3 regions of the Acidovorax sp. LjRoot194 genome follow, and region 1 is predicted to be linked to each of the others. Evidence: predicted binding sites of a transcription regulator. Region 1 holds the regulator's gene; each other region holds the start of a gene.
What was found. The regulator FNR, encoded in region 1, switches genes on or off when oxygen is low (the NO sensors DNR and NnrR bind a similar motif). The targets are predictions, from matches to a motif close to TTGATNNNNATCAA.
Positions count from the first base shown of each region.

Region 2: the regulator FNR is predicted to act here: its motif matches at 4,391-4,404, upstream of ACSQ3N_RS10530 (OmpW/AlkL family protein).
Region 3: the regulator FNR is predicted to act here: its motif matches at 1,914-1,927, upstream of ACSQ3N_RS00395 (hemerythrin domain-containing protein).

Region 1 is NZ_CAXUQB020000001.1:3,913,738-3,923,228, reverse strand. Features, by position in the region: gene ccoP (cytochrome-c oxidase, cbb3-type subunit III) at 1-464, shown strand, start outside; gene ccoG (cytochrome c oxidase accessory protein CcoG) at 586-2,034, shown strand; gene ACSQ3N_RS17760 (FixH family protein) at 2,075-2,395, shown strand; gene ACSQ3N_RS17755 (hypothetical protein) at 2,505-2,795, shown strand; gene fnr (fumarate/nitrate reduction transcriptional regulator Fnr) at 2,896-3,618, opposite strand; gene hemN (oxygen-independent coproporphyrinogen III oxidase) at 3,801-5,183, shown strand; gene ACSQ3N_RS17740 (sulfite exporter TauE/SafE family protein) at 5,236-5,958, shown strand; gene ACSQ3N_RS17735 (HD-GYP domain-containing protein) at 6,202-7,497, shown strand; gene ACSQ3N_RS17730 (EAL domain-containing protein) at 7,494-9,491, shown strand, end outside.
Region 2 is NZ_CAXUQB020000001.1:2,334,184-2,343,674, reverse strand. Features, by position in the region: gene egtD (L-histidine N(alpha)-methyltransferase) at 1-851, opposite strand, end outside; gene ACSQ3N_RS10545 (protocatechuate 3,4-dioxygenase) at 1,183-1,866, shown strand; gene ACSQ3N_RS10540 (metal-dependent hydrolase) at 1,955-2,992, shown strand; gene ACSQ3N_RS10535 (DUF1272 domain-containing protein) at 3,172-3,420, shown strand; gene ACSQ3N_RS10530 (OmpW/AlkL family protein) at 3,697-4,287, opposite strand; gene ACSQ3N_RS10525 (DUF808 domain-containing protein) at 4,468-5,457, opposite strand; gene ACSQ3N_RS10520 (class I SAM-dependent methyltransferase) at 5,754-6,458, shown strand; gene purL (phosphoribosylformylglycinamidine synthase) at 6,634-9,491, opposite strand, start outside.
Region 3 is NZ_CAXUQB020000001.1:87,177-96,667, forward strand. Features, by position in the region: gene ACSQ3N_RS00390 (methyl-accepting chemotaxis protein) at 81-1,760, shown strand; gene ACSQ3N_RS00395 (hemerythrin domain-containing protein) at 1,993-2,571, shown strand; gene ACSQ3N_RS00400 (alkene reductase) at 2,796-3,899, opposite strand; gene ACSQ3N_RS00405 (YbfB/YjiJ family MFS transporter) at 4,110-5,372, shown strand; gene tauA (taurine ABC transporter substrate-binding protein) at 5,562-6,581, shown strand; gene ACSQ3N_RS00415 (taurine ABC transporter ATP-binding protein) at 6,571-7,404, shown strand; gene ACSQ3N_RS00420 (ABC transporter permease subunit) at 7,397-8,308, shown strand; gene gstA (glutathione transferase GstA) at 8,479-9,087, opposite strand; gene ACSQ3N_RS00430 (class II aldolase/adducin family protein) at 9,204-9,491, opposite strand, start outside.

The DNA of each region.
Region 1 (9,491 bases):
GCGGCAGCAAGGGCTTTCCGAACCTGGCCGATGCCGACTGGCTGCACGGCGGCACGCCCGAGAAGATCCGCGAGACCATCACGCAGGGCCGCATCGGCACCATGCCCCCGATGGCCGCCGCCGTGGGCACGCCCGAGGACGTGCGCAACCTGTCGCACTACGTGCTGAGCCTGTCGGGCAGCCCGCACGACTCGCTGCGTGCATCGCTGGGCAAGTCCAAGTTCGGTGCCTGCGCGGCCTGCCACGGCATGGATGGCAAGGGCAACCAGGCCCTGGGTGCGCCCAACCTGACCGATGACATCTGGCTGCACGGCTGGGGCGAAGCCGCCATCACCGCCATGATCAACAACGGCAAGACCAACCAGATGCCTGCGCAGGCGGACAAGCTGACCGAAGCGCAGATCGGCGTGCTGTCGGCCTACGTGTGGAGCCTCTCGGGCAAGCAGGTGGCGGCGGCCAGGTAGGCCCGGGCACCTGACCACGCCGGGCGGCGCGACAGCCAGCGCCGCCCTGCGGTCCGCACCGCGCATCCCTCCCGCCAGCCAGGGCCTCACCGTTTCAAAAGCCAGCACCACGAGCCACACCATGAAGCCACCCAGCGGGCCTGCCCGCAAGGTCATCCCCATCGCGGCGGTCGCGGCCGATGCGTCGTCGTCCCAGGGCGAGATCGTCTCGCTGTACGAGGCGCAAAAGAAGATCTACCCCCGCTCCATCAGCGGCGTGTTCGCGCGCTGGCGCTGGGCCATGGTGTTCCTCACGCAGCTCGTGTTCTACGGGCTGCCATGGTTCGAGTGGGGGCAGCGCCAGATGGTGCTGTTCGACCTGGGTGCGCGGCGCTTTTACATCTTCGGCCTGGTGCTGTACCCGCAGGACTTCATCTACCTCACGGGCCTGCTCATCATCTCGGCGATGTCGCTGTTCCTGTTCACCGCAGTGGCGGGGCGGCTGTGGTGCGGCTTTGCGTGCCCGCAGACGGTCTACACCGAGATGTTCATGTGGATCGAGCACAGGATCGAGGGGGACCGCAGCGCGCGGCTGCGGCTGGACAAGGGGCCGTGGACGGCAGAGAAGGCGGTGAAGAAGTCGCTCAAGCAGCTGGCGTGGATGTCGGTGGCGCTGTGGACGGGTTTTACCTTCGTGGGCTACTTCGTGCCCATCCGCACGCTGGGCAGCGAGCTGCTGGCCTTCTCGGGCGGGTGGCAGATGTTCTGGGTGCTGTTCTACGGCTTTGCCACCTACGGCAACGCGGGCTACATGCGCGAGCAGGTCTGCAAGTACATGTGCCCCTATGCGCGCTTTCAGAGCGCGATGTTCGACAAGGACACGCTGGTGGTGAGCTACGACCCCGAGCGGGGCGAGCAGCGCGGCCCGCGCAAGAAGGGCATCGACTACAAGGCCCAGGACCTGGGCGACTGCATCGACTGCTCGCTGTGCGTGCAGGTGTGTCCGGTGGGTATCGACATCCGCAACGGGCTGCAGTACGAGTGCATCGGCTGCGGGCTGTGCGTGGACGCTTGCAACACCGTGATGGACAAGATGCAGTACCCGCGCGGGCTCATCCGCTACTCCACGCAAAACGGCGTGGCCAACCGGTGGAGCCAGTCGCAGATGCTGCGCCGGGTGCTGCGCCCCCGCGTGCTGATCTACACCGCGATCCTGGCAGCGCTGTGTCTTGCCATGCTGGCCAGCCTGGTCACGCGCACGCCGCTGAAGGTGGACGTGGTGCGCGACCGTGCAGCCCTGTCACGCATCGTGGCCGGGGGCAAGCTCGAGAACATCTACCGCCTGCAGATCATGAATGCGACCGAGGGGCCGCAGCGCTACCGCATCGCCGCCCGCGGGCTGACCGCGCTCGAAGTGGCCTCGGAGGCCGAGGTGGACATCGGTGCCGCGGAGTCCCGCTGGGTGGCGGTGCGGCTGCAGATTCCGTACGGATCGGCCGCGCCGGGCTCGCACGCGGTGCAGTTCGACGTGCAGGCGGTGGACCGAGCCGCCCATGTGACCGAGAAATCCGTTTTCCTGGTGCCGCGCTGAGGCGCTGCACCGCCCGAGAAGATTTGCAAGGAGTACTGACATGCCATCGAATCCCGCCATCGGCCGCAACGGCCCAGCCATCTCTGCCAGTTCCACAGGTCCGGGCGCCGCGCCCGCCGCCGCCCCGTGGTGGAAGTTCGGCCACGTCTGGCTGGTCATCGCCGGGCCCGCCATCGTGATCGTGGCCGGCTTCGTCACGCTGTGGCTGGCCATCTCGCGCCCCGACCCGGTGGTGGCGGAGGACTACTACCGCCAGGGCATCGAGATCAACAAGGCGCTGGAAAACCCCGCCAAGAGCCTGGCGCCTGCCGTGAAGGGCCGCAACCACGCCGCCACGCCGGTGCAGGACCAGCCGCGTTGAGTCGCCCACCGGCTGACCGGCTGCGAAGACGAGAACAACAACACCGGCGAGCACCGGCGGCCCCTGCGGTACCGCCGTGCCCGTTCGCCCCGCGAAGGAGACTGCAAGTATGTGGACGCAACGCCTGATGTGGATTGCCTGGCCCGCCTTTTTGATGGCCGGCGTGATGGAGATGCTGGTCTTTGCCCTGGTCGATCCGCACGACCTGCACTGGTTCGGCCAGCCCCTGGCACTGTCGCGCGAGGGGGTCTATACCCTCGCGTTCTTCGCGTTCTGGGCCGTCACGATGGCATCGAGCGCGCTGACCACGCTGCTGGCGATGTCGCCGTTCGAGCTGAACCGCTGTCCCGTGCCGCCGGGGGAGCGCCCTGACGATTGCCGCAAGACGTCGTGCTCCTGATGTGCCGAGGTGTGCGGAGACTGCGGGTGGTGAAAACGGCGTTTTGAAAACGACAGCGCCGGCTCGAGGCCGGCGCCGAAGTCCTGGCCTGTGGTGGTGCTCAGTGGCAGGCTTGCTGGCTGTTCACGATGCGCTTGAGCGCGTCGGTATCGAGGATGCGCACATGGCGCTGCTTGACCTCGACGATGCCTTCTTCGACGAACTTGGAGAACGTGCGGCTCACGGTCTCGAGCTTGAGGCCCAGGTAGCTGCCGATCTCTTCGCGCGTCATGCGCAGCACCAGCTCGGACTGCGAGAAGCCCCGTGCGTGCAGGCGCTGCACCAGGTTCAGCAGGAATGCGGCCAGCCGCTCTTCGGCGCGCATGCTGCCCAACAGCAGCATCACGCCATGCTCGCGCACGATCTCGCGGCTCATGATCTTGTGCACATGGTGCTGCAGCGCCGTGACCTCGCGCGAGAGTTCTTCGATGCGGTCGAACGGCATCACGCAGACTTCGGCGTCTTCCAGCGCCACGGCATCGCAGGTGTGCTGGTCGTTCACGATGCCGTCGAGGCCGATGATCTCCCCGGCCATCTGGAAACCGGTGACCTGGTCGCGGCCGTCTTCGGTCGCCACGCAGGTCTTGAAGAAGCCGGTGCGGATGGCGTACAGCGAGGTGAAGGTCTCGCCGTTGCGGAACAGCGTGGTGCCGCGCTTGACCTTGCGGCGGGTGGCCACGACCTCGTCGATGCGCTGCAACTGCTCATCGCTCAGGCCGACAGGCATGCACAGCTCCCGCAGATTGCAGTTGGAGCAGGCGACTTTCATGGTGAGCGGGTTCATAGGTACAGCAGGTTGGGGTTCGGGCGTTTCACCCCGTGGTGGCGAGGCTTCGCTGCGGACCGGGGGTGGGCGACTGACATGCATCAAATTGTCGCTGGTCGGCTGGTGGCATCACTTGACGTAGATCAAGGACGTGAGGAACAGCTTACGGCACAGTGGCAGCGTACGCAAGGATGCTTCCAATGACTGCTGTTTCGCCCGAGCTGCTGCGCCGCTTCGATGTGCCAGGGCCCCGCTATACCTCCTACCCCACGGCCGACCGCTTCGTCGAGGCTTTCGGGCAGGACGACTACGTGCTTGCGCTGGAGCAGCGCCGCGCAGGCACCGGGGCCAAGGCGCTGCCGCTGTCCCTGTACGTGCACATTCCGTTTTGCGAATCGCTGTGCTACTACTGTGCGTGCAACAAGATCATCACCAAGCACCATGACCGCGCCGATGTCTATCTGCGCTACCTGAGCCGCGAGATCGACCTGCACACCGCACACTGCGGCACCGGGCAGGTGGTGAGCCAGCTGCACCTGGGCGGGGGCTCGCCCACGTTCCTGTCCGACGACGGCCTGCGCGAGCTCATGGCCATGCTCAAGCGCAGCTTCACGCTGGCGCCGGGCGGCGAGTATTCGATCGAGGTGGACCCGCGCACGGTGGATGCCAGGCGCCTGGCGGTGCTGGCCGAGCTGGGCTTCAACCGGCTGAGCTTCGGCGTGCAGGACTTCGACCCCGAGGTGCAGAAGGCCGTGCACCGCATCCAGCCCGCGGAGCAGGTGTTCTCGCTGGTCGAATCGGCCCGCGCGCTGGGCTTCGAGTCGATCAACGTCGACCTCATCTACGGCCTGCCGCGCCAGACGCCCGAGTCGTTCGACCGCACGCTGGCCCAGGTGGTGCAACTGCGGCCCGACCGCATTGCGCTGTATGCCTACGCACACCTGCCCGAGCGCTTCAAGCCGCAGCGCCGCATCGTCCCCGCCGAGCTGCCCATGGGCGGCGCCAAGGTGTCGATGCTGTCACGCTCGCTCGATGCCTTCATGGCCACAGGCTACGTGTACGTGGGCATGGACCACTTCGCGCTGCCCGACGACGCGCTGGCCGTGGCCAAGCGCCAGGGCCGGCTGCACCGCAACTTCCAGGGCTACAGCACCCAGCCCGACTGCGACCTGATTGGCCTCGGGGTATCCGCCATCGGCCGTGTGGGCGCGACGTACAGCCAGAACGCGAAGACGCTGGACGAGTACTACGACTTCCTGGACCAGGGCCGGCTGCCGGTGGTGCGCGGCCTGGCGCTGACCCGCGACGACCTGGTGCGCCGCGCCGTCATCATGGCGCTGATGTGCCAGGGCGAGCTGCTGTTCGAGCCGCTGGAGCAGGCGTGGCTCATCGACTTTCGGCGCTACTTCGCGGCCGAGATCGAGCGGCTGGAGGAGATGGCCGGCCAGGGGCTGGTGCAGATCCGCCCCGATGGCATCGCAGTGACTGCCATGGGCTGGTTCTTCGTGCGCGGCATCGCGATGGTGTTCGACCGCTATCTGCAGGCAGACCGCAACCGGGCGCGGTTCTCGCGCATCATCTGATGCCCGGCCGCACCGCCCGGGCCCACTGGGTGCCTTCAGGCGCTTGCCCACCATGCTGCTCACGGTAGCTTCGACCGCCCTGCTCATGGGCCTTGCCGGCGGGTCCCACTGCCTGGCCATGTGCTCTGCGCCTTGCGGGGCGCTGGTGGGGCAGGGGGGCGGCTCTGCAGCGGGTGCCGTGGCGCAGCCGGTGCGGTGGTTGCCGCGCGGTGGCGTGGTGCAGCGCACGGCGGCGTTTCACGCGGGCCGGCTGGCGGGCTATGCCCTGGCAGGCGCCCTCGCGGCCCTGGCCATGGACAGCCTGGCATGGCTGACCCAGCACACCATGGCGCTGCGCCCCGCCTGGACCCTGGCGCATGTGGCGGTGATGGCCTGGGGCCTGATGCTCATGGTGCAGGCACGCCAGCCGCAGTGGGTGGAGCAGGCGGGCCGGGCGGTGTGGGCGCGTGTGCGCCCGCTGGTCCAGGCCCCGGGGGGCGTGCTGCTGGCGGGTTTCCTGTGGGCGCTGATGCCCTGCGGGCTGCTGTATTCGGCCTTGCTGGTGGCCGCGCTCAGTGGCGGTCCGGTGCAAGGGGCGCTGGCCATGGCGCTTTTTGGCGTGGGCAGCGGCCTCTGGCTGGCCGCCGGCCCCTGGGCGTGGGGCCGGCTCCGGGCGCGGCTCCATACCTGGCGAGCCAATGGGGGCACGCGGGTGGCCGGCGGCCTGCTCTGCGCGGTGGCCGGCTGGGCGCTCTGGATGGACCTGGTCTACAAGCCGTCGCTCTGGTGCCGGTAGCCGGGCACCGCCCAAGGAGCGCGCGGCGCCGGTTTGTCACGCACTGGGCACGCACTGGGCACACACTGGTCACCATCGGATACGCCCTCCGACTCAGGGCAATCACCCGGTGACAGGACCTGCGGCATGAAGTGTTGCCCTGTCGCCTCTGTGCAGCAGCAACGGATTGATCACTCAGGGTTAGGGCGATAATCTATGTAACTATCGGTGGCATTCAAGTCCCCATGTTTCGCGCGCCCTGAAGTGAACTCTTCCATCCTCATCGACATCAGCCAACTGCGGGTCGGCATGTACATCCAGCTCGATGTGGGCTGGATGCATCACCCGTTCCCGGTCAGCAGCTTTCGCGTGGCGTCGATGGAGCAGATCGCCACCTTGCGCGAGCTCGGCCTGACCGAGGTGCGCTACGTTCCCAAAAAGAGCGACCCCGACCAGCGCGAGCTGGTGCCTGCGGCCTGGCGGGTGCCTGAAATGCCTGCACCACCCAGCGGTGCCGATGCGGCCGGCAATGCCCCTGCGGCCGACCCTGATGCACCGCGTCGCCGCGCGCTGCTGGAGGCGCAAAACCGCGCACTGGCTGTCTGCGACCAGCGCTTTGGTGAGGCCACCCGGCAGTACCAGGCCATGGAGCGTGTGGTGTCCGAACACCCCGACCAGGCGCGCACCAAGGGCGATGCCCTGGTGTCGGGCTGCGTGTCCGAGCTGCTGGAAAACGGCGACTCGGTGATCCGGCTGCTGTCCGAGGGCGTGGGCGAGCGCAATGCCCTGCACCCCATCAACGTCATGGTCATCTCGTTGCTGCTGGGCCGCGCCCTGGGCATGAAGAGCGTGGAGCTGCACGACCTGGGCGTCGCGGCGCTGATCCATGACATGGGCAAGCTCAAGCTGCCGCCCAACCTGCGGCAGGTCACGCCGTCGATGATCCCGATGGAACGCTCGCGCTACGAGACCCATGTGGGGGAGTCGGTGGCATTCGCCATGCGCATGGGCTTTCCGGACACGGTGCTCACCGCCGTGGCGCGGCACCATGAAATGGTCGACGGCAGCGGGTTCCCGCTGCGCCTGTCGGGCCCGGACCTCGGGCGCGCCAGCCAGGTGCTGGCCCTGGTCAACCGCTACGACCGCATGTGCAACCCCGCCAACGGCGTGGATGCACTCACGCCGCACGAGGCGCTGTCGGTCATCTTCGCGCAGCTCAAGTCCAAGTTCGACTCCGTCGTGCTGGGGGCCTTCATCCGCATGATGGGCGTGTACCCGCCGGGGTCCATCGTGCAGCTGGTCAACGACCGGTATGCCATCGTCGCGTCGGTCAACTCGTCGCGCCCGCTGCGGCCCAAGGTCATCGTGCACGACTCGCGCATCCCCAAGGAAGAAGCGCCGATCCTGGACCTGGAAACCGTGCCGGAGCTGGGCATTCGCCGCAGCCTCAAGCCGGCGCAGTTGCCGCGCGACGCGCTGGACTACCTGTCGCCACGCCAGCGCATCTGCTACTTTTTTGAGCGAGCGGTCAACCCCGGCCCCGAAGAGGCCGGCGCGTGACGGTCGTGCAATCCCACGGCTGGCTCGATGGCTTGCAGGAGGCCGTGTGGCTGGTCGATGAATCCAGCCTGCTGATACTGCGGGCCAACGCTGCCGCTGAACGGCTGGCCGGTGCGCCCGTGGCGGCCATGGTGGGCACCTCGGTGCTCGGCCTGGCGTCCACGCCGCAGGACGTCGCTTTCTGGGGCGAGCCTGCCGATGTGGTGGCCGACGGCATCCATTCGCACACCAGCCTGCTGCGGGCCGACGGCAGCCTGGTGCCGGTGGACCGCCAGGTCAGCCGCGTGCCCAATGGCCCGGCCGGCGACACCATCTTCATGGTGACCATGCTGGACCGCAGCATCCAGGCCGCCACCGAGCGCGAGCTGGAGACCCTGCTGTCCGAGCTGCGCGCCACGCTCGACTCCGCCGCCGACGGCATGCTGGTGTGCAATCTGCACGGCCAGGTGCGCGCGTTCAACCAGCGCCTGGCGCAGCTGTGGGGCATTCCGCGCGACCTGCTGCTGGAGCGCGACGATGCCGCGGTCTACGCCCACATGGCCGCGCAGGTGAGCGACGCTGCGGTGTACAACGACCGCATGGCCGCCATTGCGCGCGAGCCCATGCAGGAGAGCACCGACATCCTCACGCTGAAAAGCGGCGTGGTGCTGGAGCTGCGCTCGGTGCCGCAGTTCAGCCAGGGGCGGCCCGTGGGCCGCGTCTACTCGTACCGCGACATCACCCGCCAGACCGAGATCCAGGCCAGCCTGCGCCTGGCGGCCCGCGTGTTCGAGTCCAGCCTGGATGCGATCTTCATCGCCGACAGCCAGCACCGCGTGCTGCGCATGAACCCGGGGTGCGAGCGCCTGGTCGGGCCGTCGGCCAAGTCCTTCGAAGGCTGCATGGCGGCCTCGCTGTTCGGCGGCGGCACCGATATCGCCTTCATGGAGCAGGTCTTGGAAGGCTGGGCGCGCGACGGCTTCTGGGAGGGCGAGCTGTGGCTGCCCCGAGACAACGGTGCGTACTGCGCGGTGCAGCTGTCTTGGGTGGCGCTGCGCGACGACGAGGGCCGGCTGGTGCAGAGCATCGGCTTCATGCGCGACTTGACGCTGCAGCACGCGGCACAAAAGCGCATCGAAGAGCTGGCCTACAGCGACGTGCTGACCGGGCTGCCCAACCGCCTGCTGCTGTCGCAGCGCGTGGACACGGCCATCCAGGGCGCGCGCCAGAGCGACACCGGCTTTGCCATATTGTTCCTGGACCTGGACCGTTTCAAGATCATCAACGACTCGCTGGGCCACCCGTTCGGCGACCGGGTGCTGCAACTGGTGGCCGAGCGTCTGCAGGCCTGCCTGCGCCAGACGGACATGCTGTGCCGACTGGGCGGCGACGAGTTCGTCATCTACCTGCATGGCGGCGACGCGGTGGTGGCCGAAAGCGTGGCCCGCCGCATTCTGGACGACATGCTCAAGCCCTTCATGCTCGATGGCATGGGCTTTTCGATCCAGTGCAGCATCGGCATGGCGCTGTACCCGCAGGACGGCACCACGCTCGACGAGCTCATCAAGCAGGCGGACACGGCCATGTACCGCGTCAAGGAGCGCGGCCGGGGCAGCTACGGCTTCTACCAGCCGCAGATGAACGCCAACCTGCTGTCGCGCATGCAGATGGAGCACGCGATGCGCCAGGCGCTGGGGCAGGACCGCATGGCAGTGCACTACCAGCCGCAGGTCAACATGGCCACCGGCCGCATCACCGGGGCCGAGGCGCTGATCCGCTGGACGGACCCCGAATTCGGCGCGGTGTCGCCCGGGCAGTTCATTCCGCTGGCCGAGGAGTCGGGCTACATCGTGACGCTGGGCGCCTGGGTCATGGAGCAGGCGGTGCGCGAGGCCGCGCAGTGGATGCACAGCGGCATGCCCATCGTGATCTCGGTGAACGTGTCGGCGCTGGAGTTCCGCCAGCCCGACTTCGTGGACCGCATCACGCGCCTGCTGGCCGTGCACCAGCTGCCG
Region 2 (9,491 bases), 1.6 Mb from region 1:
ATGTCGGTAAAAACGGGTAGGGGGTATTTGTAGCTGTTTTCGGTGTGGATGCGCTCGCCCTGGTCAAACCGGCGGGCACCGCCGGGCCAGCGCACTTGCGCGTCGGCCAGGGCTTCCAGGTGCATCTCGATGCGCGACTCTTCCTGGTTGAAGAACGCGCGGTGCTGCCACTGCTGCACGTCGAAGTCGCTGCCAATCAGGCGGTTCACATGCGTGAGCACGTTGCGGTTGAACGCGGCCGTGACGCCTGCTGCGTCGTCGTATGCGGCTTCGAGCACCTGCACGTCCTTGGGCAGGTCGATGCCGATGAGCAGGCCACCATCGTCGTCAATCAGCTCGCGCATGTGGGCCAGCAGCTCCAGGGCGTGCGGCGGATCGAAGTTGCCGATGGACGAGCCCGGGTAGAACACCAGCCGCCCCTTGCGCGGAATGTCTGCGGGCAGCACCACGCCCCGGGTCATGTCGCCGCCCACGGCGCGCGCATCCAGCCCCGGAAAGTCATCGCGCAGGCCCTGCACCGCGGCCTGCAGAAAGTCGGCCGATATGTCCACGCCCACAAAACAGGCCGGCTGCACCAGGCGGCACAGCGCGCGCGCCTTCTGGCAGTTGCCCGCGCCCAGCTCGATCAGCGTACGGCCCGGGCCCACGGCCCGGCCAATGCTGTCTGCGTGCTGCTGCATGAGCGCGGTTTCGGTGCGAGTGGGGTAGTACTCGGGCAACCGTGTGATCTCTTCGAAGAGCTCTGAGCCGTGCTGGTCGTAGAAGTACTTGGGGGAGATGCTGGCAGGGCGCTGGTTCAGACCGCGCGCAATGTCATCGGTAGCGTCATCGGAGGGGCTGGGCAAAGGCATGGATCTTGAAGCGTCTCGCGCGGCATGGCTTGCCACTGCTGGTGAAAGAGCGGAACCGCCGTAGAGCCTACAGTCTCCGAGCCGACCATCCCGCACGCAGGCTGGACCGTGAAAGGCAATATAACCCCACGACCGCCGGGACATTCTGCGGCGGCGGGATGATGCTGCGTGTAGGTCATTTCCCCGTTGCCTGCGGCGCAAAGGGCGCCCTCGCAGCCCTCACCGGCCTGCACGACACTGCGGCACTTTTTGCGCGTCGGGCGGCTCCTACCGCCGTGCGACCCACACGGAGCCGATCACTACCCGCAGCCGCCCCAGGCAGGAGCCCACGATGCCCGACATTGCCACTCCGAGTCTTTCGCCACTGCACCCTGCCTCCACCGCCCCCATCGCCACCACACGCCGCCAGTGGCTGCAGCAGGGCCTGCGGGGTGCTGCCCTGGTCGCCGCGCCGGCGCTGGTGCAGCCCGCAGCGGCCCAGGCCCGCACCATGCCCACGCCGCGCCAGACCGAAGGGCCCTACTACCCCGTGGACATCCCGGCCGACAGCGACGGCGACCTGCTGCGCAACGGGATGCTGCGCTATACCCAGGGTGAGGCTGTCTGGGTGGAAGGCCGGGTCACCGACACGCAGGGCGTGCCGCTGTCGGGCGGCACGGTCGAGATCTGGCAGTGCGATGCCGACGGCCACTACCACCACCCGGGCGACGGCGGCAAGGCGGCACCGGCCTTCCAGGGCTTTGGCCGCGTGGTGCTGGGGCGCGACGGGCGCTACCGCTTTCGCACCATACGGCCCGCGCCGTACACCGGCCGCACGCCGCACATCCACTTCAAGGTGCGGCTGCCAGGGCGCGAACTGCTGACCACGCAGATGTACGTGGCGGGCGACGCCGGCAATGCGCGCGACTACCTCTGGAGCCGTCTGGGCGAAAAGGAGCGTGCGGCGCTCACGGTCCGCTTCGCCCCCGCGGCCGACGGCGTGCGGGGAGAATTCCCGATCGTCGTGCAGACCTGATAGGGTCGAACGGCGACGGTGACATCACCAGCCATCGCCCCCACCCTCCATCCCCCCACCCTGCTCCGCATCCGCACCACACGCCCGCATGGATTCCGTCACCCAACTCGTTCTGGGCTCCTCTGTCGCCATCGCCACCCTGGGCCGCCGCACCGCCGTGTGGAAGGCCGCGCTGTGGGGCGGCATTGCCGGCACGCTGCCTGACCTCGATGCCTTCGTCAGCCACGGCGATGCCATCCTGAACATGGTGCTGCACCGCGCGGCAAGCCATGCCCTGTTCTACCTGACGCTGCTGTCGGTGCCGATGGCATGGCTGGTGTCGCGCCTGCACCGCGAAGCGGACCTGTTCACGCGCTGGTGGCTGGCCCTGTGGCTCGCCCTCATCACCCACCCGCTGCTGGACTGGATGACGGTGTACGGCACGCAGCTGCTGCGGCCCTTCACCGACACGCCGTATGCCGTGGGCAGCGTGTTCATCATCGACCCGCTGTACACCGTGCCGCTGCTGCTAGGCGTGGGGTTTGCGCTGAGCATGCGCCAGGGACGCGGCATCGCCTGGGCTCGGGCGGGGTTGGTGCTCAGCACGGCTTACCTGGCCTGGGGCGTGGCCGCGCAGCAGATCGTCACCCGCCAGGTGCTGGCGTCCGCGCCGGTGCCGCATCTCACGCCCGGGCAGTTGCTCGTCACGCCGGCACCTTTCAACACCGTGCTGTGGCGCGCCGTCGCCATGACGCCCACGCACTACTACGAAGGCTACTACTCGCTGCTGGATGGCGGCCGCCCCGTGCGGTGGACCGCCCACGAGCGGGGCGGGCATCTGTACACACGCTACCAAGACAACGCCTTGGTGGACCGCGTGGCCCGATTCAGCCACGGCTTCTTCAAAATGAGTGAAGACGCCGGGGGCGACGTCTTCATCACCGACCTGCGCATGGGCAACGAGCCCACCTACAGCTTTCACTTCAACCTGGGCACACCCGCAGAGATGGCGACAGGCCAACGCGCCGCCACGCTGCAGATGCAGCGCCCGGACCTGGCCACTGCTCTGCCCTGGCTGTGGAAGCGGATGTGGGGTGCCGAGGTGGTGCTTGCCGCGCCAGCGCCACCGCAAGGCCGCAAGCCGTAGCTGCGTAGCTGCGTTGCGGCGGCGTGGAGCCACTGACAAAGGACCGAGGCGCGCGCTGGCGCAGTGGGCTGGACTGCCGGTGCACACCCCATCGGCACCTTGCCCTGCAGCAAAGGCTTGGCATACGCTTGGCACCGCCACTTCCCCATCTTCATCCTTACTACCACCCAAGGACACCCATGCTCGAGCTGCGACCCAACTGCGAATGCTGCAACAAAGATTTGCCGCCCGACTCCACCGACGCCCGCATCTGCACCTTCGAATGCACCTTCTGCCGTGACTGCGCCGGCACGCGTCTCGACCACATCTGCCCCAACTGCGGCGGTGACCTGGTGCAGCGCCCGCGCAGGCCTGCGTCCAAGCTGGCCAAGTACCCGGCATCCACCGAACGCGTGCTCAAGCCGGTGGGCTGCGGACTGTTGGCCTGACACTCGCACGTTGGTGACGCTGGTGGAGATAGCCAGATCGGGACGCACGGTGTGCTGACCATGGCATGCAAGCCAGCCGTCAACCGCCACGCCCGATCAATGCCGGCGCTGCCCAGGCCAGCGCCACCGTGGGCCCGGCGTTGCCGGTCCACAGGAGGTGTCCCCCTCAGGGGCTGAGGCCTGCGGCTCCAAGCCTGCCTGCGCAGGCTTGGACAGGCCGAAGAGGCCGTGCCTCTGGCACTGCCACGCAGGCGCGCAGCGCCTCAGGGGGAGCCCCTAGAACCTCCAGCCCAGGCCCACGCCCACCAGCACCGGGTCGGCCTTGAAGGTGCCCAGCTTCGCGCCGCCGGCCGACACATCGGTCTTGATGAAGACTTTCTTCACATCGAAGTTGAGGTATAGATTCTTGGCCAGCGGAATGTCCACACCCACCTGCAGCGCGGGGCCGACGCTGTTGCGGTCAATGTCCACGCCCGCGGGCAGGCGCACGCCGGAAAAGCGCGTGTAGTTCACGCCCGCGCCCACATAGGGCTTGAAGCCGGGCGCGTTGAAGTGGTACTGCACCAGCAGCGTGGGCGGCAGGTGCTTGAGCGAGCCGATGGCGGTGCCACCGGCGCTAAGCGTGTGCTTTTGCGGCACGGTCAGGATCAGCTCGGCCGCGATGTTCTGGTTGAAGAAGTAGGTGACGTCGACTTCAGGAATCGTCTTGTCGTTGATGGCAAGGCCCAGGGGCGTGCTGTCCTTGTTGGCGCTGTCCAGGTGCACGGCACGGGCACGGACCATCCAGGGGCCTTCGGCCTGTTGCGCCATGGCAGCGCCAGAGGACAGGACACACAGGGCAACGACAGCCAGCAGGTTCTTTTTCATGTTCAGTTCACATCGGTTGGACGGGGACGACCCCCGTGCATCCATTGAACTGCTGCGGCCGCCCGCCGGTCTTGCCCTATCTCAAGGCCCGCTCACCCGCCCTTAGACATACATCAAGAAAGAACAAAGGCCTGCATCTGCAGGCCTTGCCACACTGCCAGGGGCGGCCCTGCACAGCACTCAATGCGCCGCCGACTTGCCCCGCACGCGCTTGACCAACGTCACCGCGGCCAGCACCAGCCCCCCGGCGATGATGCCGACCACGGCGTTGAGCAGGTTGGGCACCAGGACTGCCCACAGGCCACCCACCGGCCACTGTGCGGCGGCCGCGCCCGTTCCTTCGACGGCGTGGTGCAGGGCCGGCACGCCGTGCACCAGGATGCCACCGCCCACGAGGAACATGGCCGCCGTGCCGGCGATGGACAGGCCCTTCATCAGCCAGGGCGCTGCACGCAAAATGCCGTTGCCCACGGCCTGCGCCGCGCTGCTGGCCTTGCGGCTGAGCCACAGGCCCAGGTCATCCAGCTTGACGATGCCGGCCACCAAACCGTATACGCCGATGGTCATGATGACGGCGATGCCGGACAGCACGGCCACCTGCTGCGAGAACGGCGCGTTGGCTACCGTGCCCAGCGTGATGGCGATGATTTCTGCCGACAGGATGAAGTCGGTGCGCACGGCGCCTTTGACCTTGTCCTTCTCGAAAGCCACTAGGTCCACCGCCGGGTTGGCGTTGGCCTGGGCGTGGCTTTCGCGTTCGGCCGCGTCTTCATGGGGTGCGTGCAGCAGCTTGTGCGCCACCTTCTCAAACCCCTCGAAGCACAGGAAGGCGCCGCCGATCATCAGCAACGGGGTCACGGCCCAGGGCGCAAACGCGCTGATGAGCAGCGCTGCGGGCACCAGGATGACCTTGTTGATCATCGACCCCTTGGCCACGGCCCAGACCACGGGAATCTCGCGCTCGGCCCGCACGCCGGTGACCTGCTGGGCGTTGAGCGCCAGGTCGTCCCCCAGCACCCCGGCCGTCTTCTGCGCGGCCACCTTGGTCATGACCGACACGTCGTCGGCCATGGCCGCGCTCTTCTTGGCTGCGACCTTGGTCATCAGCGCCACATCGTCGAGGATGGTGGCGATATCGTCGAGCAGGGCCAGCAAGCTGCCAGAGGCCATGGGGAATCCTTGAAGAAAATGGTTGTGGATGAGGTTGTCCAGCGGGTCGCACGGCGCCGTGGTGCCCGCCAAAACGGCCTCGGGCGCGGGCTTGCCGCACCGCCGCTGTGGGCTGCACTATAGCAACGCGGCGGCGGCCACCGCGGCGCCGCCAGCCATGCAGTCCCAGAGCCCGCCGGGCGCAAGGCTGGCGCCGCCCGGCGGCCACGCCGCGGCAAGGCGCATACTGGCTGCTTCACCCACCCACTCGAGGGGGTCCCTGCAAGCCAGCGCTTGGACGGGCTTCGCGCCCCGCCATGCCAGGCTATCTCACCAAGCAGGAAGACATCGCCATCGCCGGCGTTGCCGACCTGATCATCCGTTCGCTGCTGGACAAGCAGCAATTCAGCGACCCCGACGGTGCCGCCGAAGCCCTGGGCATCTCATCGGCCGCCTGGCCGCTGTTCGGCCTGCTGTGGCCTTCGGGTGCGCAGCTGGCGCAACGCATGGCCAGCCGGCCTTTGCAGACCGGAGAGCGCGTGCTGGAGATCGGCTGCGGCCTTGGCCTGGCCAGCCTGGTGTGCCACCGCCGCGGCGTGGACGTCACCGCCAGCGACTGCCATCCGATGGCCCAGCAGTTCCTGCAGGAGAACACGCGCCTCAACGGCCTGTCGCCCCTGCGGTACCGCACCGGGCACTGGGGTGCGGACCACCACAAACACAACCACGGCCATGCCCAGGCGGGTGCGGTGCAGGGCCATTTCGACCTGATCATGGGCAGCGACGTGCTGTACGAACGCGATGCGCGCGCATCGCTCGCGGCCTTTCTGGACCGCCATGCCGGCAGCGGCGCGCAGATCTGGATCGTGGACCCGAACCGGGGCAATCGATCCACCTTCCACAAGCAGATGGCCGTGCACCGGTTCGAAGTGGTCGAAGAGCGGCTGGACCACCCTGCGCTGGATACCGCGCCCGCCTACAAGGGGCGGCTGCTGATGTACCAGCGTCCGGTGGTGGACTGAAGACGGCTGAAGCTACCCGCAGGCCGCTTCTAGCGGCGCGATGCTGTGGGCCCGGACTCTGCCCGATCAGCAGGCCAAGGGCCCGGCGTCAAGTCAGGTGAACCAGGCTCCTGCCGGCTGGAATGCACCAGCCAGCGTCGCTGGCACCCGCCAAGCCTGAGCCCTCACCCAGCCCTTATCCCACCCACTTGCGCGCATTGCGCCAGATGCGCATCCAGGGGCTCAGCTCGCTGCGGTCGCCGCTGGTCCAGCTCATCTGCACGTTGCGGAACACGCGCTCGGGGTGCGGCATGATGGCCGTGAAGCGGCCGTCCGCCGTGGTCACGCCGGTCAGGCCGCCCGTGCTGCCGTTGGGGTTGAACGGGTACTGCTCGTTGGGCGCGCCGTGGTTGTCCACGAAGCGCATCGCGCCGATGGCCTGCGCCGCGTTGCCGCGGAACTTGAAGTTGGCATAGCCCTCGCCATGCGCCACTGCAATCGGCAGGCGGCTGCCCGCCATACCGGCAAAGAAGAGGCTGGGGGATTCCAGCACTTCCACCATCGACAGGCGGGCCTCGAAGCGCTCGCTCTGGTTGGTGGTGAAGCGCGGCCAGTCCTGCGCACCGGGGATGATGTCGGCCAGCTCGGCAAACATCTGGCAGCCGTTGCACACGCCCAGGCCGAAGGTGTCCGTGCGGCCGAAGAAGCCTTGGAACTGCTCGGACAGCACCGGGTTGAAGGTGATCGAGCGTGCCCAGCCGATGCCGGCGCCCAGCGTGTCGCCGTAGCTGAAGCCGCCGCAGGCGACCACGCCCTTGAAATCTTCGAGCTTGACGCGGCCGGTCTGCAGGTCGGTCATGTGCACGTCGTACGCCTCGAAACCCGCCTCGGTGAAGGTGTAGGCCATCTCGATGTGCGAGTTCACGCCCTGCTCGCGCAGGATGGCGACCCGGGGTTTGGCCAGGTTCAGGAACGGCGCAGCCACGTTCTCGGCCGCGTCGAACGTAAGGTGCACGTGCATGCCGGGGTCGGTGGCCTCGCCCGCGGTGGCGTGCTCGGCATCCGCGTTGGCGGGGTTGTCGCGCTGCTGGCAGATCTTCCAGCTCACGGCGTCCCACACCTGGTGCAGGTCGGTGAGCTTGGCGCTGAACACGGCCTTGGCGTCGCGCCAGACCTGCAACTCGCCCTTGCCGGCGTCGATGCTCGACGACTGCGGACGCGTCTTGCCGACAAAGTGGCTGAATTTGGACAGGCCGTGCTCGCGCAGCACCTGCATGACATCGTTGCGCTCTGCGGTGCGCACCTGCAGCACCACGCCCAGTTCTTCGTTGAACAGGGCCTTGAGCGTGAGTTCTTCGCGGCGTGCGCCGACCTGCTGCGCCCAGTTCTTGGCGTCGCCGGTTTCCATGCGGCTGTCGCTGATGCCGTCGCCTTCGGTGACCAGCAGGTCCACGTTGAGCGACACGCCCACATGGCCGGCAAAGGCCATCTCGGCCGCGGCTGCCAGCAGGCCGCCGTCGCTGCGGTCGTGGTACGCCAGGATGCGGCCCTGGGCGCGCAGCGCGTTCACGGCGTTGACGGTGTTGACCAGGTCCTGCGGGTCGTCCAGGTCGGGCACCACGTCGCCGCTCTGATCCAGCGTCTGGCCCAGGATGCTGCCGGCCATGCGGTTCTGGCCCTTGCCCAGATCGATCAGCACCAGCGTGGTGTCGTCCTCGGTGGCATCGAGCTGGGGCGTGAGCGTGCCGCGCACGTCGGACAGCGAGGCGAACGCGCTCACGATCAGGCTGACCGGGGAAGTCACCTTCTTCTTGTCCGCGCCCTCCGACCACTGAGTGCGCATGGACAGGCTGTCCTTGCCCACGGGGATGCTGATGCCCAAAGCGGGGCACAGCTCCATGCCCACGGCCTTCACGGTCTCGTACAGCGCGGCGTCTTCGCCGGGCTCGCCACACGCGGCCATCCAGTTGGCCGACAGCTTCACACGCGGCAGCTCGATGGGTGCGGCCAGCAGGTTGGTGATGGCCTCGGCCACCGCCATGCGGCCCGATGCGGGTGCGTTGATGGCGGCCAGCGGCGTGCGCTCGCCCATGCTCATCGCTTCGCCGGCAAAGCCCTTGTAATCGGCCAGCGTCACGGCGCAGTCCGCCACCGGCACTTGCCAGGGGCCGACCATCTGGTCGCGGTGCGACAGGCCGCCCACCGTGCGGTCGCCGATGGTGATGAGAAAGCGCTTGGACGCCACCGTGGGGTGGGCCAGCACGTCGATCACGGCCTTTTGCAGCGGCACGCCGGTCAGGTCCATGGGCGCGAACTGGCGCTGCACGGTGGCCACGTCGCGGTGCATCTTGGGCGGCTTGCCCAGCAGCACGTTCATGGGCATGTCCACCGGCAGCTTCTGGTCGCCCGCCACCACGGCGGTGTCTTCCAGCACCAACTGGCGCTCTTCGGTGGCCGTGCCGATCACGGCGAAGGGGCAGCGCTCGCGTTCGCAGAACGCCTTGAACAGGGGCAGCGACTCGGGCGCGATGGCCAGCACGTAGCGCTCCTGGCTTTCGTTGCTCCAGATTTCCTTGGGCGCCATGCCCGATTCTTCGAGCGGCACGGCGCGCAGGTCGAAGCGCGCGCCGCGGCCGGCGTCGTTGGTCAGCTCGGGGAAGGCGTTGGACAGGCCGCCCGCACCCACGTCGTGGATGGCGAGGATGGGGTTATTGGCACCTTGGGCCCAGCAGTGGTTGATAACCTCCTGCGCACGGCGCTCGATCTCGGGGTTGCCGCGCTGCACGGAGTCGAAGTCGAGCTCGGCCGCATTGGTGCCGCTGGCCATGGAGCTGGCAGCACTGCCGCCCATGCCGATGCGCATGCCGGGGCCGCCCAGCTGGATGAGCAGCGAGCCGGCAGGGAATTCGATCTTGGTCGTCAGGCCCGCGTCGATCACGCCCACGCCGCCGGAGATCATGATGGGCTTGTGGTAGCCGCGCTGCACGCCGGCGACTTCCTGTTCGTATTCGCGGAAGTACCCAGCCAGGTTGGGGCGGCCGAATTCGTTGTTGA
Region 3 (9,491 bases), 3.8 Mb from region 1:
GCAAACTGCAACTTTTTGTTGCAGAGCAGCGCGGGGGCGCGGCTCGCGGCTTCTCCATACCGATACAAGGACGACACATCATGAATCTCTTTTCGTTCATGCGGCAGTTCACCATCCGAATGCGCATGCTGGGGGCCATTGCGGTGGTCCTGGGCCTGCTGGGCCTGCTCGGTGGCGCAGGCATGCTGGGCATGTTCCGCATCCACGACATGAGCCAGGACTTCGTGGACAACTCGTTCGCCAAGGTGGGCTACATGGCCGAGTTGCGCGGCGAGATGGGGGCCATCCGCCAGCACGAAAAGGACATGATCATCGGCTATGAAAAGACCGAGGCCGTGAAGGCCGCGCACGCCAAGTGGCTGGCCAGCCAGGAGAAGGCCAAGAAGATCGCCGCGAAGTTCCTGGAAGGCGAGGAAGACGCGGACAACGTGGTGGTGCGCAAGGTCATCGCCAAGCTGGACAGCTACCGCGATCTCTTCGGGCACGTGGCCCGCCAGCTCGAAGCCAGCGGCTACGACACCGCCACCATCGCCAACCGAATGAGCGGCAAGGCCGTGGCCGAGTTCGACCAGGCCGACACGCTCGTGAGCGAGCTCGACACCGTGCTGCGCGCCGATGTGGACACGGCCATTGCGCAGCAGGCGCGCGTATCGAGCGAGACCAAGTGGCTCTTCGTGCTGGCGGTGCTCATCACCGTGGTGGTGGTGGTGCCGACCACGCTCATGAACATGAACTCCATCTGCAACCCGCTCGAAGAAGCCCGCCGCATGGCGCAGGCGATTGCGGGCGGCGACCTGTCGCAGAAGATCGAGGCCGAAGGCAAGGACGAAGTGGCCGACCTGCAGCGCGCACTGCGCGAGATGCAGCAGGGCCTGGGGTCGCTGGTGGCGCAGGTGCGTGATGCCAGCGGCAACATCGCCACGGCCAGCCAGGAGATCGCCACGGGCAACCAGGACCTGTCGCAGCGCACCGAGCAGACCGCCAGCAATGCACAGGAGGCCGTGTCCTCGCTGTCGCAGCTCACGTCCACCGTGCAGCAGACGGCGTCGTCCTCGCAGATGGCCAACCAGCTCGCCGCATCGGCATCGAACACCGCCACGCACGGCGGCTCGGTGGTGCAGCAGGCGGTCTCCAGCATGCAGGAAATCTCGGCGTCCAGCCGCAAGATCGGCGACATCATCGGCCTGATCGACTCCATCGCCTTCCAGACCAACATCCTGGCGCTGAACGCCGCGGTGGAGGCCGCCCGTGCGGGCGAGCAGGGCCGGGGCTTTGCGGTGGTGGCCAGCGAGGTGCGCAGCCTGGCCCAGCGCAGCGCGGCCGCGGCCAGCGACATCAAGGGCCTGATCAACAACAGCGTGGCGGCCGTGGACGGCGGCGTGCGCCATGTGGAAGGCGCGGGCACGGCCATGAAGGAGATCGTCGCCAGCGTGCAGCGCGTGGGCGACATCATCGGCGAGATCACCGCGGCGGCGTCCGAACAGTCGGCCGGCATCGGCCAGGTCAACCAGTCGGTGGGCGAGATCGACCGCATGACGCAGCAGAACGCGGCGCTGGTGGAACAGTCCGCCGCCGCTGCCGAGTCGCTGCGCGAGCAGGCCGCGCGCCTGTCGCAGGTGGTGCAGCAGTTCCGCCTGGCCGATTCGATGGGGCACGGTGCGGGGCACCATGGAGCCCACCATGCGCCTGTGGCGGCTCCGGCGCAGCAGCGGCAGGCGCTGGCCGGCGGTGCATCGGGCCGGGCACTGCTCACCCGTTGATATAGCGCGCTGACGCCGCCCGCGCCACGGGCACACAGGCCCTGCAGGCTTTCTTAGCTTGCAGGGCTTTTTTCATGGGCGGGCCGCACCAGCGCTTTCGTTCTGGCTTCGGCCTCGGCTGCCGAGCCGGTGGCGTGGCTGGTTGCGGAGTGTTTGACCTGCGTCATGCGCCGCGGCGCGGCTGCATGCCATTCTCGGGCTGTTGTTGTGTTGTCCACCCGGGAGAGTTGCCATGCCGTCCATCAGCCTGCGCACCATTCGCGAAGAGCATGCGTCGCTGGCGGCGGTGCTGCATTCACTGCGCCTGTTGCTCGACCAGGGGCCGGGCGACGCACCCGCCGCGTTCTTCGACGTGATGCGCGCGATGCTGTTCTACATCGACGAGTTTCCCGAGCGCCAGCACCACCCCAAGGAATCGCAATGGCTGTTCCCCAAGGTGGCCGAACGCTCGCCCGATGCCGCTGCCGCCATTGCACAACTGGAGCGTGAACACGCAGGGGGCGAGGCAGCGGTGCGCGAACTGCAGCACCTGCTGCTGGGTTGGGAGCTGATGGGCGAGTCGCGCCGCGAGGTGTTTGCACAGGCGCTGCGCAGGTATATCGGCTTTTACCTGGAGCACATGCGGCTGGAGGAGGCCGTGGTGCTGCCGGCCGCGCAGAAGTGTCTGGAGGAGGCCGACTGGGCCGCCATCGACGCCGCGTTTGCAGGCAATGCCAACCCGCTGGCGCACGGCCCGGCGCGGGACCCGTCGTATGACCGCCTGTTCACCCGCATCGTGATGCGGGCGCCGAGCCCGATCGGGCTGGGTTGAGCGAGCGGTGGGCACAGGGCGAGCGCAGTGCCCAGACGTTCACAGCCTTCCGTGTCTGGAGTGTGGGCTGTGTCTACAACCTTGACCGTCGATCTCCCCCACACCGTTCACGCTGAGCTGGTCGAAGCGCGGCGCAAGGCTTCGACAAGCTCAGCCCGAACGGTGGGGGATGGGCCAGCTTGCGGAACGATCCGAAGGTTGGGATTGATCGGACGGTGTCACGCTCAAGCAGCCAGCGCAGGGTAGTCCGTGTACCCCTCCGCACCGCCGCCGTACAGCGTGGCGCGGTTCACCTCGTTCAGCGGCGCGTCCTTTTGCAGGCGCTGCACCAGGTCCGGGTTGGCGATGAACGGGCGGCCGAAGGCCACGATGTCCGCGCCGTTCGCCAGCGCCGTTTCGGCCAGGGCCTTGTCGTAGGCGTTGTTCACCATCCACGCGCCCTGGCCGCCGGCTGTGCGGTATGCGGCCTTGAGCGCGGTGTAGTCGAAGGGGCGGTCCGGAATGTCGCGCGGGCCGCCCGTGGCGCCTTCGATCACGTGGATGTACGACAGGCCCAGCGGGCCCAGCTGGCGCACCACGTAGTCGAACAACGGCTGCGGGTCGGCGTCCACCACGTCGTTGGCGGGCGTGACGGGCGACAGGCGGATGCCGGTGCGGCCGGCGCCGATCTCTGCGGTGATGGCGTTGACCACTTCGAGCAGCAGGCGGGCGCGGTTCTCGATGCTGCCGCCGTACGCGTCGGTGCGCTGGTTGGCACCGGTCTTGAGGAACTGGTCGATCAGGTAGCCGTTGGCGGCGTGCACTTCCACACCGTCAAAGCCCGCGTCGATGGCGGCACGCGCGGCGCGGCGGTAGTCATCGACGATGCCGGGCAGCTCGGACAGCTCCAGCGCGCGGGGCACCGATGTTTCGGTGAAGGTGGGCACGCCGTCCTTGATCAGCACGGTCTTGGTCTTGGCCTGGATGGCCGACGGTGCGACGGGTGCGGCGTTGCCGGGCTGCAGGTCGGTGTGCGAGACGCGGCCCACGTGCCACAACTGCACCACGATCTTGCCGCCCGCGGCATGCACGGACTCGGTGACCTTCTTCCAGCCCGCGATCTGATCGGGCGCGTACAGGCCCGGTACGTCGGCATAGCCCTGGCCCTGGTGCGAGATGGCGGTGGCCTCGGAAATGATCAGACCGGCGCTGGCGCGCTGCGTGTAGTAGGTGGCCACGAGGTCAGTGGGCACGGCATTGGGCGAGCGGTTGCGCGTGAGCGGCGCCATGGCGACGCGGTTGGCCAGTTGCAGGTCACCGGCTTGGACGGGGTCGGACAGGAATGGCATGGGATGAAAACTTCCAGATAAAGCGTTGGTTGAAAACGTCGGCAGGGGCCATCGGTCGAAGGCCGAAGGTTAATGCTGCAGCGCAAAACGTGCAGCGCACTGGCGTCAACAAGGGCTCTGGTTTTGTGCTATTGGTCCCAGCGGCCCCGCTGCGGGCCGTGGCGCTGCCCGGCCAGCGCGCGAAAGGCGGCTGCGGCAAAATTGCACGCCATGCCCTCCCACCCTGCACCGCCCGGCGCGGTCCGGCCCTTGGCCACGTTGCCTGCCACGTTGCCCGCGCTGTGGCTGGCGGTGGCGCTCTCCATGGGCGCTGCGGTGTCGCTGGGCATCACACGCTTTGCGTATGCGCTGTTGCTGCCCCCCATGCGCGAGGACCTGGGCTGGACCTACACGCTGGCCGGGGCCATGAACACGGTGAATGCGCTGGGCTACCTGCTGGGCGCGCTGGCCACACCGTGGCTGCTGCAGCGCGTGGCGCCGGGCAAGGTGCTGGTGGCGGGCGCCGTGCTGGCGTCAGTGTTCATGGGGCTCAGCGGCTTTTTTGTGGATGCGGTGCCGCTGCTGGTGCAGCGCCTGCTGGCCGGTGGGGCCAGCGCGCTGGTGTTCATTGCCGGTGGTTTGCTGGCGGCGCGCCTGGGTGCGCATGCGACGGGGCGCGAAGGGCTGCTGCTGGGGCTGTACTACGGCGGCACGGGCTGGGGCATCAGCCTGTCGGCGCTGCTGGTGCCTGCAGTGCTGGCGGCCGCGCCCGGGCCGCATGCCTGGACGTGGGCCTGGTGGGCGCTGGCCGTTGCCTGCGCCGGTGCCACCGCGGTGTTGCTGTGGCCCGCGCGCCGCCTGCAGGCCCTGGCCGCACCGGCAGCGCCTGCCACGCCGTTCAACCTGCAACATCCGCCCGCCCGGGTGAGCTGGCGGGCCCTGGGGCCTGCGCTGCTGGGCTACGGCCTGTTTGGCGTGGGCTACATCGGCTACATGACCTTTGTGGTGGCGCTGCTGCGCGAGCAGGGCGCCAGCGGCACCGCGGTGACCTGGTTCTATGCGCTGCTGGGGCTGGCCGTGCTGCTGTCCTCGCGCATCTGGGCGGGCCTGCTGGACCGCAGCCGGGGCGGGCAGGCGCTGGCGCTGCTCAACGGCCTGCTGGGCGTGGCCACGGTGCTGCCGGCGCTCACGTCCGCGTGGCCGGTGGTGCTGGGATCGGGCTTGCTGTTCGGCGGGGTGTTCCTGTCGGTGGTCGCATCCACCACGGCGCTGGTGCGCCACAACCTGCCCCAGGTGCTGTGGGCCAGCGGCATCAGCGCGTTCACCATCGTGTTCGCGGCCGGGCAGATCGTCGGGCCCACGGTGGTCGGCTGGATCGCCGACGGCCCGGGCGGCCTGGCGCGCGGGCTGGTGTTCTCGGCCTGTGCGCTCTGGGCGGGGGCGCTGGTGGCGTCGCGGCAAAGGCCGCTGGCGGGGTCTGGCGCAGGCGGCTGACCGGGGGTGTGGGGCGAGCAGGACCCTGCACAGATGCCGCGCTGGCGGTTAGTTGGTTTTCGCATATCCAAGTGCGAAACCAGTGCAAGCCGCCAACGGCCCGCTGCCTAGAATTTTTCTCTCATGCCATGGGCGGACCCGCGCCGCACCGTGGCCGCATCCGACGCATCCCGAGAGGACATTCCCCCCATGGCAACGACAACACGCAGAAAAAGCATCCAGGCCGCGGCCTTGCTGGTAGGCACGGTATTGGGCTTCAGTGCCCTGGCGCAGACCCGCGAGGTGGTCATCGGCTACCAGGACATGGTCGTGCCGTGGCGCCATGCACAGGAAACGCGCGAGGTCGAAAAGCGCACGGGCTACAAGGTCACCTACCGCAAGCTGGGCAGCGGCGCCGAGGTGGTGCGCGCGCTGGCCTCCGGCGCCATCCACATCGGCGAGGCGGGCTCGTCGCCCTTCGCATCGGCCATCTCGCAGGGCGTGCCCATCGAGGTTTTCTGGGTGCTGGACAACATCAACGATGCCGAGGCCCTGGTGGCGCGCAACGGCTCGGGCGTGAACACGCTGGCGGACCTGAAGGGCAAGAAGATCGGCCTGCCCTTTGTGTCGACCACGCACTTCCACGCGCTGGTGGCGCTGCAGGACGCGGGCGTGGACCCCAAGAGCGTGCAGATCGTGAACCTGCGCCCGCCCGAGATCTTGGCGGCCTGGGGGCGCGGCGACATCGACGCGACCTTTGTGTGGGACCCGGTGCTGGCCAAGGCCAAGACCAACGGCAAGGTGATCATCACGTCGGGCCAGATCGCGGCCAAGACCGGCAAGGCGACGTTCGACGGCCTGGCCGTGACCAAGGCCTTTGCCAAGGAGCATGACGGCTTCCTCGCGCAGTTCGTGCAGGTGCTGGCCGATGCCGACAAGGCCTACACCGGCCACAAGGCTGCCTGGACCGCCGAGTCGGCCGAGGTCAAGTCCGTCGCCAAGTGGAGCGGGGCCGAGGCGCCCACCGTGCCGGCCAGCCTGGCGCTGTACGCCTTTGTGCCGCCCGCCGAGCAGGCATCGAACCAGTGGCTGGGTGGCGGCAAGGACTCGGGCGTGGCCAAGTCGCTGGCGGCTACCGCGGCCTTTTTGAAGGAGCAGGGCACCATCCAGAACGTGCTGCCCGACTACTCCGTCGGCGTGAACCCCGCCTGGGTGCGGCGTGCCAAGTAGCCACGGCGATGGCGCAGAACAAGGCCTGCAGATACGGGGCCTGAACGTGCGCTATGCCGGTGCGCGACATGCGTCGCCGGTGCTTGCGCTGCAGGACGTGGACCTTGACATCGCGCGCGGCGAACTCGTGGTGGCGTTGGGCGCATCGGGCTGCGGCAAGACCACGCTGCTCAACTGCATCGCGGGCTTTACCGAGGCGTCGTCCGGCAGCATCACGCTGAACGGCCGCGCGGTGACCGGGCCTGGCGCGGAGCGCGGCGTGGTGTTCCAGAAGCATGCGCTGATGCCCTGGCTCAACGTGGTCGACAACGTGGCACTCGGCCTGCGCCTGCGCGGTGTGCCGCGCGCAGAGCGGCGTCGATTGGCTATCGAGAAGCTGGCCCTGGTGGGCCTGGAGGCCTTTGCCGACGCGCCCGTGTGGCAGCTGTCGGGCGGCATGCAGCAGCGCGTGGGCATTGCCCGCGCCCTGGCCAGCGACCCCGACGTGCTGCTCATGGACGAGCCGCTGGGCGCGCTCGACGCGTTCACCCGCGAGTCGCTGCAGGAGCTGGTGCTGCAGCTGTGGCAGCGCACGGGCAAGACGATTTTCTTCATCACCCACGATGTGGAGGAGGCGCTGTTCCTGGCCTCGCGCCTCATCGTGATGACACCGCGCCCCGGCCGCATCGCGCAGCAGCATGCGCTGGCGTTCAACACCGAATACCTGGGTGGCCGGGCTGCGCGCGCCGTGAAGTCGGACGCGCAGTTCATCGCCTGGCGCGAACGCGTGCTGGACTGGATCGCGCCCGGCGTGGTGGCAAATGCGGAGCCTGCGCATGCCTGATGCCATGAGCCAGATCCTGGTGGTGCCGGGCATTGGACGCGATGCGCCTGGTGCGGCCGTGTCCGATGCACCTGCCGCGCCGCACGTTGCACACGTAGCGTCCTCGCTGCGTGCCGTGGCGCCGTTCCGTCTGCCCGGCAGCGGACCGAGCCGCGGCATCAGCGCCGTGTGTGTGGTCGCGCTGGTGGCGCTGTGGTGGCTGGCCACGCACCTGGCCTGGGTGCCGCCCCTGTTCCTGCCCGCACCCGATGCCGTGCTGCGCGCGTTGGGCGATGCCTGGCGCGGCAACATCCAGGGCGGTGAGCCGCTGTGGAAGCACCTGCAGTGGAGCGCGATCCGCGTGTTCGGTGCGTTCGCCTTGGCGGCTGTCACAGCCGTGCCGGTGGGCATCGCCATGGGCGTGAGCCGCGTGGCGCGCGGCGTGTTCGACCCGCCCATCGAGTTCTACCGCCCGCTGCCGCCGCTGGCCTACCTGCCGCTGATCGTGATCTGGCTGGGCATCGACGAGGCGTCCAAGATTTTGCTGATCTACCTGGCCTGCTTTGCCCCCATCGCGCTGGCCGCCAAGGCCGGCGTGCGCAGCGCGAGCGTGGAGCAGATCAACGCCGCCCTGTCGCTGGGCGCGGGCCGATGGCAGCTGGTGCGGCACGTCATCGTGCCCGCTGCGCTGCCCGAGATCATGGTGGGCCTGCGCATCGCCATCGGCTTCGGGTGGACCACGCTCGTGGCCGCCGAGATGGTGGCAGCCACCGTGGGGCTGGGGCAGATGGTGCTCAATGCCTCCAACTTCTTGCGCACCGATGTGGTGGTGATGGGCATCCTGGTCATCGGCCTGGTGGCGTGGACCTTCGACTGGTTCATGCGCTGGCTGGAGCAGCGCTTCGTGCCCTGGAAGGGGCGTTAGTCTTTGAGTCAGTCTCGGAACTGTGGCCCGCCACAGCGCATGAAACTGGCGCGGCCCAAGGCCAGTGCACTTGCGCAAGGGCCGCCCCGCCGCGCTGGGTGCGTCCCCCTCCCGAATCGCGCAGCGAGTCGAGAGAGGGGGAAGGCGCGCAGCGCCTCAGGGGGAGCTTATTACTTCAACAAGCCTTCGGCCTTCATGGCCTCCTGCACCGCAGGGCGGGCGGCCACGCGGTCACGGTAGGCGGCCAGGTTCGTTAGAGCGGAAATATCCACGTTGGTCGGCTTGGCCCAGTTGGTCACGGTGAACAGATAACCGTCGGCCACGGTGAACTGGTCGCCCATCAGGTACTGCTTGTCGGCCAGCTGGCTGTCCACCCACTGCAGGCGCTGCAGCAGCTTCTCGCGCGCCATGGTCTTGTATTCCTCAGGCGTGGCGGGGTTGAACAGGGGGCTGAAGCCCTTGTGGATTTCGGTGCCGATGAAGGTCAGCCATTCCTGCAGGCGGTAGCGCTGCAGCGAGCCGTTGGTGGGCGCCAGCATCTTCAGGGGCACCTGGTCGGCGATGTACTGCACGATGGCCGGGCCTTCGCGCAGGCGCGTGCCGTCGTCCAGCTCCAGCATGGGCACATAGCCCAGCGGGTTGATGCTGTAGTAGTCGGTGCCGTCCTGCAGCTTGTGGCTCTTGGTGCTGGCCAGCACCGGTGTGAAGGCCAGGCCTGCTTCGTGCAGGGCGATGTGGGGGGACAGCGAGCAGGCGCCGGGGGAGTAGTACAGCTTCATGATGAAAAGGTCCTTCTGAGAAAAAGTGACGAAAAGCCCCGCATCCTATGCCTTGCGCGTGACCCTGGCCGTCGTCTTGGGGTGTGCGGCGTTGTGGGACGCCCCCTGCACAAGCCTCAGCTGTCGTAGCCGGGCGCCTCGCGCTGCACTTTGCGCAGCAGCGCAGGCCACGCAAACGCGCCGCCCAGGCCCCCGGTCTGCACACGCATGGCCTGCGCCACGCCGCTCACGATCTGCGGGTTCACGGCCGTGAGATCGCCGCCGGCCTGCGCATCGATCTGGATGCGGCAGGTGTTCTCGAAGGTGTACATCGACAGAAACGCATCGGCAATCGTCTTGCCCACCGTGAGCAGCCCGTGGTTGCGCAGCATGAGGAAGTTGGCCTCGCCCAGGTCGGCCTGCAG